One region of the Nocardioides sp. NPDC059952 genome, then DNA from elsewhere that is predicted to be linked to it. Evidence: riboswitches for the same ligand, from Rfam matches in the RefSeq annotation. Region 1 holds a riboswitch; each other region holds the start of a gene.

Region 1 (6,135 bases):
TCGAAGTCCTCGAGGTTGCGCAGCGTCCGGATCGGGCTCTTCCAGAGAACGACTGGTCCGAGCAGGAGCACCGCAGCGGATCCGAGGAGCGTGAGACGGGGACCGATCAGCTCCGCGCTCAGGCCGGCCACGAGGCTGCCGACCGGAATGACTCCCCACGACACGAACCGCACGGTCGCCATCACGCGTGAGAGCAGCTCCGGCGGGCTGGCGACCTGCCGGTAGGTCCGGGTGACCACGCTGCCTGGCACGACGCTGCCGGCGAAGAGCAGGTTTCCGGCAGCGAAGCAGACCCAGCCGACCCAGCCGCTGCCGAGCGGGATCACCGCCGCCCCGATCGCACCGAGCAGGCCCTCGAACATCAGCACCCTGGCGGAGCCGAATCGACGAACCAGCCAGGGTGTGATCGCGGCGAAGACCAGCGAGCCGACGCCCTCGGAGGCGAGCAGGATGCCGACGAGACCGGGCGGGGTGTCGAGCTCGTGGACCAGGTAGTAGGCGAACAACGCGAGCTGAACGCCGCATACGAAGTTGACCACACAGGCCCACCACGTGGCCGGCGCCATCACCGGGTGCCGGGTCACGAACCGCCAGCCCTCGGCCACCATCGATGCGATCGACTCCGAGGTGTCGCCCTGGGGCTGACGACGCTCGGGAAGCCGTTGCAGCAGGATCGCCGAGCCGAGGTACGAGAGGGCATCGACGAACAGCGCGGGGACGGCGCCGATCACCTGGACAAGCACACCGCCGAGCGACGGCCCACCCAGCTGGGTCGCGGCGTGAGTGCCGGAGATGAGGCTGTTCCGGCTGGTCAGCTGCTCTTTCGGGACCACGCTCGGCAGGAACGTCGTATTCGCGGCGAAGAAGAGCACCTCGGCGAAGTTGACCGCGAGTGCGACGACCAGCAACTGAACCAGCGTGAGGCCACCTGCCCACCACACCAACGGAACACTGAGGATCGCGGCGGCGCGCGCGAGATCCGCGAGCACCTGTACGCGGCGCAACGGGAGTCGCTGCACGATCGCACCCGCGGGCAGGCCGATGAGGATCCAGGAGAGATACCCGGCCGCCGCGAGCAGCCCCATCTCGAACGCGCTCGCCCCCAGCACCGTCACCGCGGTCAGCGGCAATGCGACGGCAGTGACCGCGGTCCCTACGCCGCTCAAGGTGCCGGCGGACCAGTAAAGCCAGAATGACCGCGCCACGCGGCGTACCTCTTCCATCCAAGCCCTTCCGAGTGAGTTCCAAATTGGAACTATATGCAACCATGTATGCGTCGAGGCCGCCACCCGAATTGCCCGACCGACCAAGGAGACGCCGATGCGCCGCGATGACCTCACCGACGCCGACTGCGGGATCGCGCAGGCGCTCGGCGTCATCGGCGACTGGCAGAGCCTGCTGATCGTGCGCGAGTGCGCCGCCGGGGTGACCCGGTTCGACGGCCTGGTCCGTGAGCTCGGGCTCAGCCGCCGCGCGCTCACAGAGCGGCTCAACTCGCTCGTCGCCGACGACGTCCTCGCCAAGCACGCCTACACCGACCGCCCGCTGCGCTACGACTACCAGCTGACCGGGCGCGGCCGCGGGCTACTACCCGTCCTGGTCGCTCTCCAGGAGTGGGGAACGCGGTACGTCATGGGCGACGGCAGCCTGACCGCGACCGCCGGACCGGACGAGGAGCGCCGCCTCGAGGACCTGCTGGGCACGACGCCGCCGGACGTCGAGATCACCTCGCACCGCGATACCCGCCTCCACATGACCGGCGAGGACACCTGGACCGTCGTCTTCTTCTTCCCCGGTGCCTATGCGCCGAAGAGCCACGGCTACCCCCCGGGCTGGGGCGATATCCCGGGGACCCGCGGCTGCACGCTGGAGTGCCAGACCTACGCCGAGCTCTACTCCGACTTCACGACGCTCGGCGCCCGCGTGGTCGGGGTGAGCACCCAGCGCCCCGACCAGCTGGCCGCGTTCGCGGAACATGCCGACCTGCCGTACGACCTCGCCTCGGACGCCGACGGGGTTGCCGCAGGCGCCTACCGGCTGCCGGTCTTCCGTGCCGGCGGCGCTGACCGGCTCAAGAGGGTCTCCCTTCTCCTGGACCCGGCCGGCGTCGTGCGGCACGTCCAGGCCCCGATCACCGACCCGGGCGGATCAGTCGAAGACATGCTCACTGTTCTCCGCGAACGAACTTCCGCCACCGACGCTACCGGCCCGAGGACGCAGCAGCCCAGGAGGTAGGCTGCGAGCACGCTCGTGGCGCAGGAACCCGGTGAGAGTCCGGGGCGGTTCCGCCACTGTGATGTCACTCCCAGGATCGGGCAGTGACACAGCCAGACACTGGCCGCGGGCTATCCGACCGATCGACGGGGCGAGAACCCCTAGGAGGACCCGGCATGGCCGACCCTGCACGCGTACGCATCGCCCTTCTGTCCACCTCGGACACCGACCTGCTCTCGGCTCGTGCCAGCGGCGCCGACTACGCCTGGGCCAACCCGTCGCGGGCGACCGACCTCGAGGCCGTCGTCGCCGGGGCCGATCTGGTCGTGTTCCGGCTCCTCGGCTCGCCGACCGACCTGTGGGACGGGCTGAGGGCGGTCAAGGAGCGCGGCACCCCGGTGGTCGTCCTCGGCGGCGAGCAGCAGCCGAGCGCCGAGCTGATGGAGCACTCCACGGTCCCGATGGGTGTCGCCGCGGAGGCACACCGCTATCTCGCCGAGGGCGGACCGACGAACCTCGCCCAGCTGCACGCGTTCCTCTCCGACACGGTGCTGCTGACCGGGTTCGGGTTCGAGCCGCCGGCGGAGGTGCCCGCCTGGGGGTTCGCGGAGCGGGTTGTGAACCCCAGCGTGGCCCATGGGTCACTCTCAGCTTCACAACTCCCCCGGATCGGGGTGCTCTACTACCGCGCCCACGAGACCAGCGGGAACACCGCGTTCGCACATGCGCTGGCCGATGCCATCGACGCGACCGGAGCGGCCACCGGCGTACCCGTCTTCGCGGGCTCGCTCCGTTCTGCCCCCGACGACCTCTATGAGGCGCTCGGCACCCTGGACGCGCTGATCGTGACCGTGCTCGCGGCCGGCGGCTCGGTCCCCGCCTCGGCGAGCGCCGGCGGCGAGGACGAGGCCTGGGACGTGGAGCGGATGGCGGCGCTCGACATCCCGGTGCTGCAGGGCCTGTGCCTGACCAGCTCGCGCGCGGAGTGGGAGGCCTCCGACGACGGCGTCACGCCCCTCGACTCGGCCAACCAGATCGCGATCCCCGAGTTCGACGGGCGGATCATCACCGCGCCGTTCTCGTTCAAGGAGCTCGACGAGCAGGGTCTCCCCCACTACGTCGCCGACCCCGAGCGCACGGCGCGAGTGGCCAGGATCGCGGTCAACCACGCCCGGCTGCGGCACACCCCCAACGCCGAGAAGCGCCTGGCGCTCGTCCTCTCCGCCTACCCGACCAAGCACGCCCGCATCGGCAACGCGGTCGGCCTCGACACCCCGGTCTCCGCGATCCGGATGCTCCGTCGCCTCCGCGAGGAGGGCTATGACCTGGGGACCGACAACGAGGTCGTACGACTCCTCGACGGGGTTGACGACACCGCTGCCGGCGATGCGCTGATCCACGCGCTGATCGCCGCGGGCGGTCAGGACGAGGAGTGGCTGACCAACGCGCAGCTGACCGACGCCCACGTCCGGATCTCGAAGTCCGAATACGACGAGTGGACCGCCGATCTCCCAGCTGACCTGCGCGAACAGATGGTCGAGACCTGGGGGCCGACGCCGGGCAACCTGTTCGTCAACGACGACGGCGAGCTCGTCCTGGCCACCCTCCAGGCGGGCAACATCGTCATCCTGATCCAGCCGCCGCGCGGGTTCGGCGAGAACCCGGTGGCGATCTACCACGACCCGGACCTTCCTCCGTCGCACCACTACCTGGGCGCCTACCGCTGGCTGGAGAACGGCTTCCGCGCCGACGCCGTCGTCCATCTCGGCAAGCACGGCTCGATGGAGTGGCTGCCCGGCAAGAACGCCGCGCTCTCGGCGTCCTGCGGCCCGGACGCGGCCATCGGCAACATGCCGCTGATCTACCCGTTCCTGGTCAACGACCCCGGCGAGGGCGCCCAGGCCAAGCGCCGTGCGCACGCCACGATCATCGACCACCTGGTGCCGCCGATGGCACGCGCGGAGTCCTACGGCGACATCGCGCGGCTGGAGTCGCTGATGGAGGAGTACGACCGGATCTCCTCCATGGACCCCGCCAAGCTGCCCGCCATCCGTGGCGAGATCTGGCAGCTGATGAAGGCCGCCGAGCTCCACCGCGACCTCGGCATGGAGGAGCGGCCCGAGGACGACGACTTCGACGACTTCATGCTCCACATCGACGGCTGGCTCTGCGAGATCAAGGACGCCCAGATCCGCGACGGGCTGCATGTGCTCGGTGCCGCGCCGGCGGGTGAGGCGCGGGTCAACCTGGTGCTCTCGATCCTGCGCGCCTCGCAGGTCTGGGGCGGTGTCGGCGGTGCCGTGGCCGGCCTGCGGGCGGCGCTCGGGCTCAAGGAGGGCGCCGACACCCGCGCTGTCGACGAGATCGAGACACAGGCTCGCGGCCTGGTGGAGCGGATGGACGCGGCCGGCTGGGACCCGGCGGTCGCCGGCACCCTCCACGACGACCCGGCCGTGCAGCAGGTGCTCGTCTTCGCCGCCGAGCAGGTGGTGCCGCGGCTGAACGGGACGACCGACGAGCTGTCCGCGATCCTGCACGCGCTGGACGGTGGCTTCGTCCCCGCGGGGCCCTCGGGCTCGCCGCTGCGAGGGCTCGTCAACGTACTTCCGACCGGGCGCAACTTCTACACCGTCGACCCGCGCGCGGTCCCGAGCCGGCTGGCGTGGCAGACCGGGCAGGCGATGGCCGACTCGCTGCTGCAGCGCTACCTGGACGAGACCGGCGACTACCCGACATCGGTCGGGCTCTCCGTCTGGGGCACCTCCGCGATGCGTACGTCCGGCGACGACGTCGCCGAGGTGCTCGCACTGCTCGGGGTGCGGCCGGAGTGGGACGAGGCGTCGCGCCGCATCACCCACCTCGACGTCATCTCGCTCGCCGAGCTCGGCAGGCCGCGGATCGACGTGACCGTACGCATCTCCGGGTTCTTCCGCGACGCGTTCCCGCACGTCGTCTCGATGCTCGACGACGCGGTCCGGATGGTGGCCGACCTCGACGAGCCGGCCGCGGACAACTTCGTCCGCGCGCACACGCTGGAGGACCTGGCCGAGCACGGCGACCAGCGCCGCGCGACGGCCCGCATCTTCGGCTCCAAGCCCGGCTCGTACGGTGCCGGGATCCTGCAGGTGATCGAGGCCGGCAACTGGCGCTCCGACCAGGACCTGGCCGAGGTCTATACGTCCTGGGGCGGCTTCGCCTACGGCCGCGATCTCGACGGCGCCCCGGCGGCCGACGACATGCGCACCAACTACCGCCGGATCAAGGTCGCCGCCAAGAACGTCGACTCCGCCGAGCACGACATCGCCGACTCCGACGACTACTTCCAGTACCACGGCGGCATGGTCGCCACCGTCCGCGCGCTGACCGGCAGCGAGCCGAAGGCGTACGTCGGCGACTCCACCTCCCCCGACGCCATCAAGACCCGCACGCTGCAGGAGGAGACCAACCGCGTCTTCCGCGCCCGGGTGGTCAACCCGCGCTGGATCTCGGCGATGCAGCGCCACGGCTACAAGGGCGCCTTCGAGCTGGCCGCGACCGTCGACTACCTCTTCGGCTTCGACGCGACCGCCGGCGTGGTGCAGGACTGGATGTACGAGAAGCTCGCCCGCGAGTACGTCCTGGACGAGACCAACCAGGAGTTCATGCGATCCTCGAACCCGTGGGCGCTGCGCGGGATCGTGGAGCGGCTGCACGAGGCGGCCGAGCGGGGGCTGTGGGAGGAGCCCGACCCCGAGCTCGTCGCGCAGATGCAGGAGATCTATCTCGACATCGAAGGGGACCTGGAGGAAGGCCAATGACATCTTCTGGGCAGCGCACGATCAAGATCATCGGCGTCGGTCCCGGCGACCCCGACCAGGTCACCCTCGAGGCCGTCGCCGCGATGCGGTCGGTCGACTACTTCCTGGTCACCGACAAGTCGGG
Region 2 (6,135 bases), on a different contig from region 1:
GAGACCCAGGTGGCGGGAGGGGGAGGCGAGCGACTCATCACGCGGCAGCATGCCGAGCACCGGCAGCCCGAGACCGTCCAGCGCTCGCCGGATCTCCTCGGCGTTCCGCCCAGGAGAGCAGCGGTTGAGCACGACTCCCCCGATGCGTACGGACGGGTCGAAGGCGGCCATCCCGGCTGCGATCGCGGCGGCGGAGCGGGACATCCGGGCGACGTCGAGGACCAGGACCACCGGCGAGGACGTCAGCGAGGAGACATGGGCGGTGGAGGCGAAGCCGTCGGTGCCGAGGCGGCCGTCGTAGAGGCCCATGACACCTTCGATGATCGCCACGTCCGCCCCGGCGGCGCCGTGGAGGAGCAGCGGCACGACCCTCGACTCCCCGACCAGGTGAGGGTCGAGGTTTCGCCCCGGCCGCCCGGTGGCGAGCGCGTGGTAGCCCGGGTCGATGTAGTCCGGGCCGACCTTGTGACCGCTGACCTCGTGCCCGGCGGAACGCAGCGCCGCCATCAGGCCGGTGGCGATCGTCGTCTTCCCCGACCCGGTCGAGGGAGCAGCGACCACCAGCCGGGGCAGGGTCACCATTCGATGCCCCGCTGGCCCTTCTGGCCGGCGTCCATCGGGTGCTTGATCTTGGTCATCTCGGTGACCAGGTCCGCCACCTCGAGCACGGCGGGGTCGGCATCGCGGCCGGTGATCACGACGTGCTGGCGCCCCGGCCGCTCGGAGAGCACGGAGGCGACCTCGGCGGCGTCGACCCAGCCCCACTTGATCGGGTAGGTGAACTCGTCGAGGACCAGCAGGTCGTACGTCTCCGCGGCCAGGCACCGCTTGATCTCGGCCCAGCCCTCGGCGGCGGCCGCGGCGTGGTCCTCGGCCTCCCCCTGCTTGCGCGACCAGGACCAGCCGGAGCCCATCTTGTGCCAGTCGACCGGCCCACCCTCGCCGGTCTCCTCGTGCAGCTTCCCGAGGCGCTCGAGCACGGTCTGCTCGCCGATGCGCCACTTGGCCGACTTCACGAACTGGAAGACCCCGATCCGCCAGCCCTGGTTCCAGCCGCGCAGCGCGAGCCCGAAGGCGGCGGTCGACTTCCCCTTGCCCGGCCCGGTGTGGACCATCACCAGCGGCCGGTTGCGGCGCTGGCGGGTGGTGAGCCCGTCGTCGGGTACGTTCAGCGGCTGTCCCTTGGGCATCAGGCTGCTCCCTTCCCGCTGGTGGTGTAGCCGTGCACCGCGGAGGTCAGCGCCTCGGCGCTCACCTCGGCGACCGGCACGTGCTCGGCGCCCAGGTGCTCGGCCAACTGGCGGGCCAGCCCGAGCCGCATCGGCCCGCTCTCGGAGTCGATGACGACGGTCGTGACACCCAGGCTGGCGACGTACGCGGCGGCCTGCTGCGATCGCCTGACGGCGTCCTTGCCGTGGGCCTGCGCAGTTTTTTGGGACGAGTTCGCGCGGCCGTCGGTGACGACCACCAGCAACGGCCGCAGATCGGGGTCGCGCAGGTGCTCGCGCTGGAGCACGCGGGCGGCCTCGAGGAGGCCTTCGGCCAGCGGCGTACGTCCTCCGGCGGGGATCTCGTCGAGACGGACCGCCGCGAGGTCGACCGAGCTCGTCGGCGGCAGCACCAGCTCGGCGCCCTCGCCGCGGAACGTGATCATCCCGACCTTGTCGCGGCGCCGGTAGGCGTCCAGCAGCAGCGAGAGGACCGCGGCCTTGACCTGCGCCATCCGCTTGCGCGCGGCCATCGAGCCGGAGGCGTCCACGCAGAAGAGCACCAGGTTGGCCTCGCGGCCCTCGCGAATCGCGGTCCGCAGGTCCTCGGAGCGCAGCTCGACCTTGGCCGAGGTGCGCGAGCGGACCGCCTGCTTGCCTGCTGCCGCCTTGAGCGTCTCGACGAGGTGGAGTGATCCGCGGGTGCTGACGCTGGCGCCGATCCGGCGGCCGCTGCTGCCGATCGCCTTGCTCCGGCCGCCGGTGCGGCCCGTACCCAGGCCGGTCACGGTCAGGAGGCGGGGGCGGTAGGCCGGGGCTGCGGCGGTGACGGACTCGCCTGCGGGAGCGGAGGGAGTCTGTGGCTGGCCGGGTGCGTCATCGGCTGTGTTGGTTTCGACACCGCTCGCTTCGCTCGCGGGCTCAACCGACGGTGGCTGATCGGTCGAGCCGTCCCCATCGCTGGTCGAGCCGCCGGAGCCGCTAGGCGGAGGCGTGTCGAGACCAACAGAATCGTCAGCGCCACCTTCATTCGAGTCCCCGCCCTCCGGCGGCTCGGGCGGCAGCTCGTCGTCGCCGAGGATGCGGTCGAGCAGGTCCTCGTCCAGCCCAGGAGCGTCGAACGGGTTGCGCCGGCGCCGGTGCGGCAAGGCGAGCAGGGCGGCGCGGCGGATGTCGGCGCGGGTGACCTCGGAGCGCCCGGCCCAGGCCGCGTGTGCGACCGCGGTGCGGGCGGTGACGATGTCGGCGCGCAGCCCGTCGACCTCGAACGCCGCGCAGATCTCGGCGATCTTGAGCAGCCCCGGTGCGGTGAGCCGGACCTTCCCGACGAGGGCACGCGCGGTGGAGACCCGAGCAGTCAGGTCGCGCTCGGCGGCCAGATAGCGCTCGACGAACCCGGGCGCGTCCAGGTCGAAGGCCATCCGACGGCGTACGACCTCCGCCCGAAGGGAAGGATCCCGGGGGGCGGCGACCTCGACGGTGAGCCCGAAGCGGTCCAGCAGCTGCGGGCGCAGCTCGCCCTCCTCGGGGTTCATGGTGCCGATCAGTACGAACCGGGCGGCGTGCTCGACCGAGACGCCGTCCCGCTCGACGCTGACCCGGCCCATCGCCGCCGCGTCCAGCAGCAGGTCGACGAGGTGGTCGTGGAGCAGGTTGACCTCGTCGACGTAGAGCAGGCCGCGGTGTGCCCGCGCGAGCAGCCCCGGCTCGAACTCGACCGCGCCGCGCGACAGCGCGCTCTCCAGATGGAGCGAGCCGACGACGCGGTCCTCGGTGGCCCCGACCGGGAGCTCGACCAGCCGCACCGGCCGGCTCTCCACGACGGCGGCGGACCCGAAGGGACCGTCCGGCGACTCCGCGGAGGGGTCGGCGGGGTCGATCGAGAACCTGTCCCCGGCGTAGACCGAGATCGAGGGCAGCACGGCCGCCAGACCGCGTACGGCCGTCGACTTCGCGGTCCCCTTCTCGCCACGGACCAGTACCCCGCCGATCTCCGGGGAGATGGTGGTCAGCACGAGCGCGAGGCCCATGTCGTCGAGGTCGTCCGCCTGGCAGCCGAGGACGGCAGAAAATGGGTAGTGCACCGGCATGAGAGGCTCCCGCTCCCTATCGCGTTGGATGGATGGACGCGAGGCCGGTCTTCGGACTTGTCGAGTCCCCGTGAGGGGGCTCGATTCACCGCAGCGGGCCTGTGCCGGAATCTCACCGGCTTCCCAGATTCTCCCCAGTCGGGGCACCTCGCGCCTGTGCGGTCACTGTAGCGTCTGGCCTCATGATCGTCGTGGTGGGCATCGGTGCCGGAGGTTGGGACGAGATCCCCGTACGTCACCAGCAGCTGATCCGGGAGTCCGCCGTCCTCCTCGGCGGCAAGCGTCATCTCGACCTCGTCCCGGACGTCCCCGGCCAGCGGCGCGAGCCCTGGCCCTCCCCGCTGCGCGAGGGCCTCCCGGCGCTGCTCGACGGCATCGGGGACGCGGTCGCCCTGGCTTCGGGTGACCCGCTGGTCTCTGGCATCGGCACGACGCTGATCACGCTCCTCGGCCGGGAGAACGTACGCATCGAGCCGGCCGTCTCCTCCGTCGCCCTCGCCCGCGCCCGGATGGGCTGGGCGGCCGAGACGTGCGTGGTCGTCAGCCTCGTCGGCCGCGACGTGTCGCTGGTCGCGCGCGAGCTCGCTCCCGGCCGCCGGATCCTGGCCCTCTCCGCCGACGAGGCGACCCCCGCCTCGGTCGCGATCCTCCTGGCCAAAGCCGGTTTCGGGGCCTCCACCATGACCGTGCTGGGAGAGCTGGGAGCGGACACGGAGAGCGCCCGGACCGCGACCGCCTCGACCTGGACGGGCGAGTCACCCCGGCTCAACATCGTGGCGATCGAGTGCGCCGGGGCATCCCTCTACGGCTGGTCCACCGGCCTCCCCGACGAAGCCTTCGAGAACGACGGCCAGCTGACCAAGCGGGACCTGCGGGCCTCGGCCCTGGCCCGCCTGGCGCCGGCTCCTGGGGAGCACCTGTGGGACGTGGGTGCCGGTGCCGGCTCGGTCGGGATCGAGTGGATGCGGGCGCATCCGACCTGCACCACGACCGCGATCGAAGGCAGCTCCGAGCGGGCGGCCAGGATCGCCCGCAACGCCGCCCGGCTCGGGGTTCCGGGACTGAGCGTGGTCGAGGGCCGTGCACCCGATGCCCTGGCCGGCCTCCCTGCCCCGGATGCGATCTTCATCGGCGGCGGCGCGACCCGCCCCGGCGTGCTCGACACCTGCCTCGCCGCCCTGCGCCCCGGCGGGCGCCTGGTGGTCCACGGCGTCACCCTGGAGACCGAGCAGCTCCTGGCGCGACAGCACGCCGAGCTGGGCGGCGAGCTGACCCGGATCTCGGTGGAGTCCGTCGACGCGATCGGCACCTTCCGCGGCTGGGCACCCCAGCGCACGGTCGTGCATTGGTCCTACAGCGCGCGTCAGCACTCGCGAGGTGTCGATCCGGTCAGTGGCCCGGAGATACTGACGGACTAGCCGAACTTCTCCTCGTGGACCACCGTCGAGAGCGGCGAGCGGTGGCGCCAGCCGAAGCGCTCCAGGTCGGGGACGTCGGGGAGGTCGGCGACGGGCCCGACGCAGAGCCAGGCGACGGGACGTACGCCCTCGGGCATGCCGACCAGGTCCCGCAGGAACTCCTCACGGTAGAAGCTGACCCAGCCGACGCCGAGTCCTTCGGCTGTGGCCGCGAGCCAGAGGTTCTGGATGGCGCAGACGACTGAGTAGAGGCCGGCGTCGGCGATGGCGTGGCGGCCGAGGACGTTGGGGCCGCCGCGGGTCGGGTCGTAGCCGACCACGATGCCCAGCCCGGACTCGCGGATGCCCTCGATCTTGATCCGGGAGAAGGTCTCGGCCCGCTCGCCGGCCAGGGTCGCGGCGAAGGTGTCGCGCTCGGTCGCGACGTGGGCGTGGAAGCGCTCGAGGCGGTCGGCGTCGCGTACGAGCACGAAGTCCCAGGGCTGCGACATGCCGACGCTCGGGGCGGCGTGGGCTGCGGAGAGGAGCCGCTCCAGAACGTCCGGAGCGACCGGCTCGCCGGTGAACTCCGCGCGCGTGTCCCGGCGGCGGTTGATGGCGTCGTAGAGGTCCATCAGGCACGCGCCTCCAGGTTTCGCGGGCGGGCCGCGTCGTAGAGGAACGACTCGCCCCCGTCGCGGGCCAGCGCGGGCCCGGCGAGGATCACAGCGGCCTGTCGCAGGCCGGCCTCCTCGACGGCGTCGCCGATCGTGGAGACCGTCCCGCGCAGGACCAGCTCGTCGGGCTGGCTGGCACGGTAGACGACCACGACCGGGCACTCGGGGCCGTAGTAGGGCAACAGCTCGGCCATCAGCTCGCGGGTGCGCCGGATCGCGAGGTGGAGCACGAGCGTGGCGCCGGTCGCGGCGTACGCGGCCAGGGACTCCCCCTCCGGCATGGCCGTCGACCGGGCCTGGGTCCGGGTGAGGACGACCGACTGCGCCACCAGCGGGACGGTCAGCTCCCGTCCCACGAGCGCTGCTGCCGCCGCGTAGGCGGGCACGCCCGGCGTGACGTCCCAGGGCACCCCGGCGGCATCGAGCCGCCGGGTCTGCTCCGCGACCGCCGAGTAGACCGACGGGTCGCCGGAGACGAGGCGTACGACCTGCTTGCCGCCCCGATGGGCGGCGACGATCTCGCCGACGATCTGGTCCAGATCGAGCTTCTGGGTGTCGACCAGCACGGCCGCGGGGCTGCAGTGTCCCAGCACCTCAGGGTCGAGGTAGGTGCCGGGATAGAGCACCACGTCGGCGGCCGCGAGCATCCTCGTCGCGCGCACGGTGAGCAGGTCAGCGGCGCCTGGACCGGCGCCGACGAAGTGGACGGCCTGCTGGCCGGTCACCGCACGTACCTCGGCGTCCAGACCTGCCCGGCCTCGGT
Region 3 (6,135 bases), on a different contig from region 1:
CCTGGCCGATCGCCAGGCAGACGAGGATCGCGGGGGTCAGGGTGAGGTCGCGCCAGCCGTCCGTGCTGAACAGGAAGTTGGGGTTGACCGCAGTGGTCACCACGAGCAGGAGGATGAAGGCGATGGCGATGCCGGTCTCGCGCTGCTTGAGAAGCCAGGTCAGCCGGTTGGCTGCTCGGTGGCGTGGCTGCGGCGCGGCCGGAGCGGGCGCGTCGAGCGTGGTGGTCATGATGCCTCGCTGATGTTCAGGGTGGCGGAGTGGTGGGCCGTCGCCGCGCGCATGACGGCCTCGGGGGTCGCCTCCTCGCGGCTCAGCTCGGCCGTCTGGTGGCCCTCGCTGAGAACGATCACCCGGTCGGCCATGCCGAGCACCTCGGGGAGCTCGGAGGAGATCATCAGGATCCCGAGCCCCTCCTGGGCCAGGGACGAGAGCAGCCGGTGGACCTCGGACTTGGTGCCGACGTCGATGCCCCGGGTGGGCTCGTCGATGATCAGCACCTTCGGCCGGGTCGAGAGCCACTTGGCCAGGACGACCTTCTGCTGGTTGCCGCCCGAGAGGGTGCCGGCCAGGGTGTCGAGCGTCGCGGCCTTGACCTCGAGCCGGGCGGCCCAGTCGGCGGCCGAGCGGTTCTCGATACCGCTGCTGATCAGCCCGGTGCGAGCGAGCCGGCCACTCATCGGCAGCGTGATGTTGCGCGAGATCGGTGCGTCCAGGACGAGACCGTGCTGACGACGGTCCTCGGGGACGAACGCCAGACCCATCTCGATCGCCCGCCTCGGGTCACCCGGCGGGACCGGGCGTCCGTCGAGGACGACCTCGCCGCTCTCGTAGGGGTCGACGCCGAAGATCGCCTGCGCGACCTCGCTGCGCCCGGCACCGACGAGGCCCGCCAGGCCGACGATCTCACCTTCGCGGACGGTCAGGCTGATGTCCTGGAACAGTCCCGTGCGGGTGAGGCCCGTGACCTCGAGCAGTGGCTTGCCGACCGTGGCCTCGAGCTTGGGGTAGAGGTCGGAGACCTCGCGTCCCACGAGCCGCTGGACGATCTCGTCCTCGGTGACCTCGGAGATGGGGTCGGTGGAGATGTAGGCGCCGTCGCGCATCACGGTGATCGTGTCGCACAGCGCGAACACCTCGTCGAAGCGGTGCGAGATGAAGACGACGGCGCAGCCCTGGTCGCGCAGCGTGCGCGCCACGGTCATCAGCCGGTCGACCTCGTTGCCCGAGAGGGCAGCGGTCGGCTCGTCCATGATCAAGACCTTGGCGTCGAGCGAGAGCGCCTTGGCGATCTCGATCAGCTGCTGGTCGGCGATGGAGAGGCCTTCGGTCGGCCGGTCGGGCTCGATCGGGACGCCGAGCCGGGCGAAGAGCTCGACGACCTCGGTGCGCATCGCGGCGCGGTCGATCTTGCCCCAGCGGTTGGTCGGCTGGCGCCCCATGAAGATGTTCTCGGTGACGGAGAGGTCGGGGAAGAGGGTCGGCTCCTGGTAGATGACCGCGACCCCGGCCTGCTTGGCGTCGGCGGTGTTGCGGAAGTCGACCTGCTCCCCGGCGAGCAGGTAGTCGCCGGCGTCACGACGGTAGAGCCCGGCGACGATCTTGACCAGGGTCGACTTCCCGGCTCCGTTCTCCCCCACGAGCGCGTGGATGGATCCGGCCTCGACCCGGAGGCTTCCGGACCGGAGGGCGCGTACGGGGCCGAACGACTTGGCCACGTCCCGCAGCTCCAGTGCGGCGGGTGTGTCCGGCATGGGCAGCTCCTCGAATTGAAAGGTTTCAAGCCTGGTTTACGCTAGTGATGGCAATCACATACGTCAACACTCTGAGGCCGCTAATTTGAGCGAGATCCGGACTTTGTCATCAGACCGTGTCGGCGCCGGCCTGTCTCCAGGCGGGAATCCCACCGCGTCAGACGGCGTTCAGAGCCCTATGCACGCACTCTGGGTATGGGCACATCCGCACTCGGCATCACTCAACGGACGGCTGCGTGAGGTCGGCATGAACGCCCTCGGCGCGGACGGCTGGAGCGTCGATGAGATCGACCTCTATCGAGAAGGTTTCAATCCACTTCTGGTGGAGCGCGGCGAGGCTGACGTACGCCACCACCAGGACCGGCTGCGGGAGGCCGATCTGCTGGTCGTGCAGTTCCCGCTGTGGTGGTATTCGGTGCCGGCCATCCTCAAGGGCTGGATCGACCGCGTCTTCGAGTCGGGGTTCGCCTTCGACGTACCGGATCCGGAGACCGGCAAGCCGCTCAAGTACGGTAAGGGCGGCCTGGTCGGCAAGCGCGCGCTGACCGTCGTCACCGCCGGCGACCGGGCCGCGACCCTCGGTCCGCGTGGGATCAGCGGCGACATCGAGGACGTCCTGTGGCCCCTGCTGCACGGCACGTTCTGGTACACCGGGATGGACCCGCTGCGGCCGCACCTGATCACCGACGCCGACACCATGAACCCGCAGCTCATGGCTCGGATCGAGGCCGACCTGACCGTACGTCTCGAGGGCGTGATGAGGGAGCCGCGGATCGACTACCGGCCGATGGCCGAGGAGCACTACGACCACACGATCAGGCTCCACGACTCGGTCGCGCCCGGGGAGGACGGGCTGAGCGCCCATCGCGAGGGCTGAGGCCCCGCGCGGGCGGAGTCGCCTGCTACGGTCTTCTGGCCAGCCGCTCGGGACGTAGTCCCGGCACGGGAACCCGGTGAGAGTCCGGGACTGACGCGCAGCGGTGTGGGTGACGGACGGGACACTGTGCCACTGGGCCCTCGGGCCTGGGAAGGCGTCTCGCGCCGGTCGATCCCGAGTCCGAAGACCTGCTGGCCCTGCAGCACACCGCTGCCGGTCAGCACGGGCGACGCGCACCAGCCCGCGACCCGCTCGAGGACCGACGTGCACCCCTCCCGCACCATCCGAACTCTCACCGCGAGCACCGTTCTGGTGCTCGGCTCGACGCTGGCCGGCTGCGCCGCCGACCAGCCCTCCGGGACACAGCAGGCGGCCGCCGGCACCGCCGGCTTCCCGATCACCCTGACCAACTGCGGCCGCGAGATGACCCTCGATGCACCTCCCGAGCGTGTCGTCTCGCTCAACCAGGGCTCCACGGAGATCCTGCTCTCGCTCGGCCTGGCCGACCGTGTCGTCGGCTCCGCGACCTGGACCGACCCGGTGCTCGACTCGCTGGCCGCGGCCAACGAGGACGTGCCTCGGCTGGCCGAGAACGCGCCCTCCTACGAGCGCGTCCTGGAGACCGAGCCGGACTTCGTCACGGCCTCCTTCGCCAGCACTCTGGGCGAGGGCGGGGTGACCACACCCGAGAACCTGGAGAAGCTCGGCGTGGGCTCCTACCTCTCCCCCGCCGAGTGCCTCAAGGACAACGAGGGCGACGACGACGGCACCCGCCACGACGCCCTCGAGATCGAGACCATCCTCGGCGAGATCACCGACCTGGCGCGGATCTTCGGCGTCCCCGAGCGGGGCGAGGAGCTCGTCGCCGACCTGTCCCGGCGGCTCGAGAACGCCGAGAGCGAGGCACCGGCCGGAGACGTCAGCGCGATGTACTGGTTCGCCAACTCGGAGTCGCCCTACCTGGCCGGCTGCTGCGGCGGCCCCGGGATCATCGGGCGCACCCTCGGCGTGGAGAACGTCTTCGACGACACCACCGACGAATGGCCGCAGATCAACTGGGAGACCGTCGCCGAGCGCAACCCCGACGTCATCGTCCTCGGCGACCTGACCCGCAAGAGCCAGACCGCCGAGACCGCCCGCGCGAAGATCGACTACCTGAAGACCAACCCGGTCACGTCGCAGATGGAGGCGGTGAAGAACGACCGCTTCGTGACTCTCTCCGGCGCCGAGCTCAACCCGTCGATCCGCACCGTCTACGCCGTCGAGAACGTCGCCGAGCAGCTCGCCGACCTCGGCCTATGAGACTGCGTACGCCGGGCTCCGATCAGCCGAAGCGTCACCCCGGTCGGCCGACTTGGCACGGCGATGACGTCTCGGCCGACGTACGTGACATCTCGACCGACGCGGGCGACGTCTCGGCCGACGGACGTGACGCCTCGGCGATCGGGGTCACCGGCGTCCTGCTGGTCGCGCCCTTGGTGGTGCTGGCCTCGGTCGCGGGGGCGATCACCGTCGGGCCATCCGACCTGAGCGTCACCGACGTCTACCGGGTCGTGGCTGACCGGGTCGGCCTCGGCTCTTCCGGCCTCACCCTGCTCCAGCAGAGCATCGTGTGGGACCTGCGGCTGCCACGTACGCTGCTGGCGGGGATATGCGGAGCGGGACTGGCGATCTGCGGGGTGATCCTGCAGTCGCTGCTGCGCAACCCGCTCGCCGACCCGTTCGTGCTCGGCATCTCCTCAGGAGCCTCGACCGGCGCGGTCTCGATCGTCGTGCTGGGCGTCGGATCGGGCGCGATCGGGCTCTCCACCGGGGCGTTCGCGGGAGCGCTCGTCTCGTTCGCACTCGTGCTGCTGCTGGCCTCGCTCGCCGGCGGCACCACCGACCGGCTGGTCCTGGCCGGCATCGCCGCCACCCAGCTCTTCTCGGCGCTCACCTCGTTCATCGTGTTCACCGCGGCCGACGCCGAGCAGACGCGCGGGGTGCTGTTCTGGCTGCTCGGGTCGCTCTCCTCGGCGAGCTGGACCGACGTCCTGGTCTGCGGGGTGATCGTGCTCGGCGGGCTGCTCTGCTGCGTCGCGGGCGCCGGCTGGCTGGACGCGTTCGCCTTCGGCAACGACGCGGCGGCCTCCCTCGGAGTCGACGTCGGCCGGATCCGGGCGGTGCTCCTGGTGCTGACGGCGCTGATGACGGCCGTCATCGTGTCCACCTCGGGCGCGATCGGCTTCGTCGGGCTGGTGCTGCCGCACCTGGCACGCGCACTGGTCGGCCCCGGACACCGGCTGCTGCTCCCGGCGACCGCGCTGCTCGGCGCGATCTTCCTGATCTGGGTCGACACCGCGGCCCGGACCGTGATCGACCCCGAGGAGCTCCCGGTCGGGGTGGCGACCGCGCTGGTCGGGGTGCCCGCCTTCGCCCTGGTGCTGATGAGGGCCCGCCGATGAGCGAGCGTCAGCGAGCGACCCGTCAGCCTGTCATCGGGTCGCGTCCGTATTCTGGCGCTTGCGCTACGGAGGCGGCCCGATGACGGCGCTCGAGGCAGGGCGGGTCCGATGGGCTCCCCGTGGGCGCCTCGTCGTCGACGACGTCTCCCTCCAGGTCGAGGACGGCGTCACCGTCGGGCTGCTCGGGCCCAACGGTTCCGGGAAGTCCTCGCTGATCCGCATCCTGGCGGGGCTGCGGCCCGCGGACTCCGGGGACGTGCTGCTCGACGGCAGCCCGCTCGCCGGCATGTCCCGGCGCCGGCTGGCGCGACGGCTCGCGGTCGTCGAGCAGGAGCCGGCGACCAGCCAGGACCTACGGGTACGCGACGTCGTCGCGCTCGGCCGGATCCCGCACCGCCCGGCCTGGGCGCCCGACAGCGCCCACGACCGCGCCGTCATCGTGGAGGCGGCCACCCACGCCGGCATCGCCGACCGCCTCGACCAGCGCTTCTCGACCCTGTCGGGCGGCGAGCGGCAGCGTACGCAGATCGCTCGGGCGCTCGCCCAGGAGCCCGAGATCCTGCTCCTGGACGAGCCGACGAACCACCTCGACGTACGCCACCAGCTGGCCCTGCTCGCACTGGTCCGCCGGATGCCCACGACCTGCCTGGTCGCACTGCACGACCTCAACCTCGCCGCCACCTACTGCGACCAGGTCTTCGTGCTCTCCGAAGGCCGCGTCGTCGCCGGCGGGGCGCCCGCGCAGGTGCTCACCGAGGCCCTCATCGCCGAGGTCTACGGAGTCCGCGCCCGGGTGCATCACGACGAAGGCGTCGTCATCCGTTTCCTCGGCCCGGTGTGACGATCAGCCGGTCGAAGCGACTCAGTAAGGAATCCGAGCGCAGCCGTAATCGAACGGGTACCGCATCTTACGATCGCTGGCCGGGCCGAACACCCCGTCCACGTCACTTCCGGTGAAGCCGAAGCGGTTGCTCTGCAACCACGTGACGGCGTTCACCTTCAGACCCAGACCCACTGGAAGCTCGCGGCCGCGCGCGTCTCGCAGCCGCGGTACCTGATGTC

Evidence for each region. Region 1 has a riboswitch for cobalamin ahead of cobN (cobaltochelatase subunit CobN). Riboswitches for the same ligand answer to the same signal wherever they lie in the genome.
Region 2: linked by a shared signal. The riboswitch ahead of ACFV9G_RS21325 (VWA domain-containing protein) and the one ahead of cobN (cobaltochelatase subunit CobN) in region 1 are both predicted to bind cobalamin.
Region 3: linked by a shared signal. The riboswitch ahead of ACFV9G_RS29090 (ABC transporter substrate-binding protein) and the one ahead of cobN (cobaltochelatase subunit CobN) in region 1 are both predicted to bind cobalamin.

Annotation. Positions count from the first base shown of each region.
Region 1 covers NZ_JBHWLY010000072.1:13,872-20,006, reverse strand. Annotated here, with positions in the region: gene ACFV9G_RS24385 (MFS transporter) at 1-1,205, opposite strand, end outside; gene ACFV9G_RS24380 (winged helix-turn-helix transcriptional regulator) at 1,321-2,235, shown strand; cobalamin riboswitch at 2,213-2,358, shown strand; gene cobN (cobaltochelatase subunit CobN) at 2,391-6,011, shown strand; gene cobF (precorrin-6A synthase (deacetylating)) at 6,008-6,135, shown strand, end outside.
Region 2 covers NZ_JBHWLY010000054.1:1,006-7,140, forward strand. Annotated here, with positions in the region: partial or broken gene ACFV9G_RS21315 (cobyrinate a,c-diamide synthase) at 1-582, opposite strand, end outside; gene cobO (cob(I)yrinic acid a,c-diamide adenosyltransferase) at 576-1,190, opposite strand; gene ACFV9G_RS21325 (VWA domain-containing protein) at 1,190-3,298, opposite strand; cobalamin riboswitch at 3,323-3,464, opposite strand; gene cbiE (precorrin-6y C5,15-methyltransferase (decarboxylating) subunit CbiE) at 3,481-4,716, shown strand; gene bluB (5,6-dimethylbenzimidazole synthase) at 4,713-5,330, opposite strand; gene cobM (precorrin-4 C(11)-methyltransferase) at 5,330-6,097, opposite strand; gene cobJ (precorrin-3B C(17)-methyltransferase) at 6,094-6,135, opposite strand, start outside.
Region 3 covers NZ_JBHWLY010000121.1:533-6,667, reverse strand. Annotated here, with positions in the region: gene ACFV9G_RS29105 (ABC transporter permease) at 1-229, opposite strand, end outside; gene ACFV9G_RS29100 (sugar ABC transporter ATP-binding protein) at 226-1,752, opposite strand; gene ACFV9G_RS29095 (NAD(P)H-dependent oxidoreductase) at 1,931-2,629, shown strand; cobalamin riboswitch at 2,653-2,840, shown strand; gene ACFV9G_RS29090 (ABC transporter substrate-binding protein) at 2,894-3,931, shown strand; gene ACFV9G_RS29085 (FecCD family ABC transporter permease) at 3,928-5,073, shown strand; gene ACFV9G_RS29080 (ABC transporter ATP-binding protein) at 5,153-5,914, shown strand; gene ACFV9G_RS29075 (peptidoglycan-binding protein) at 6,073-6,135, opposite strand, start outside.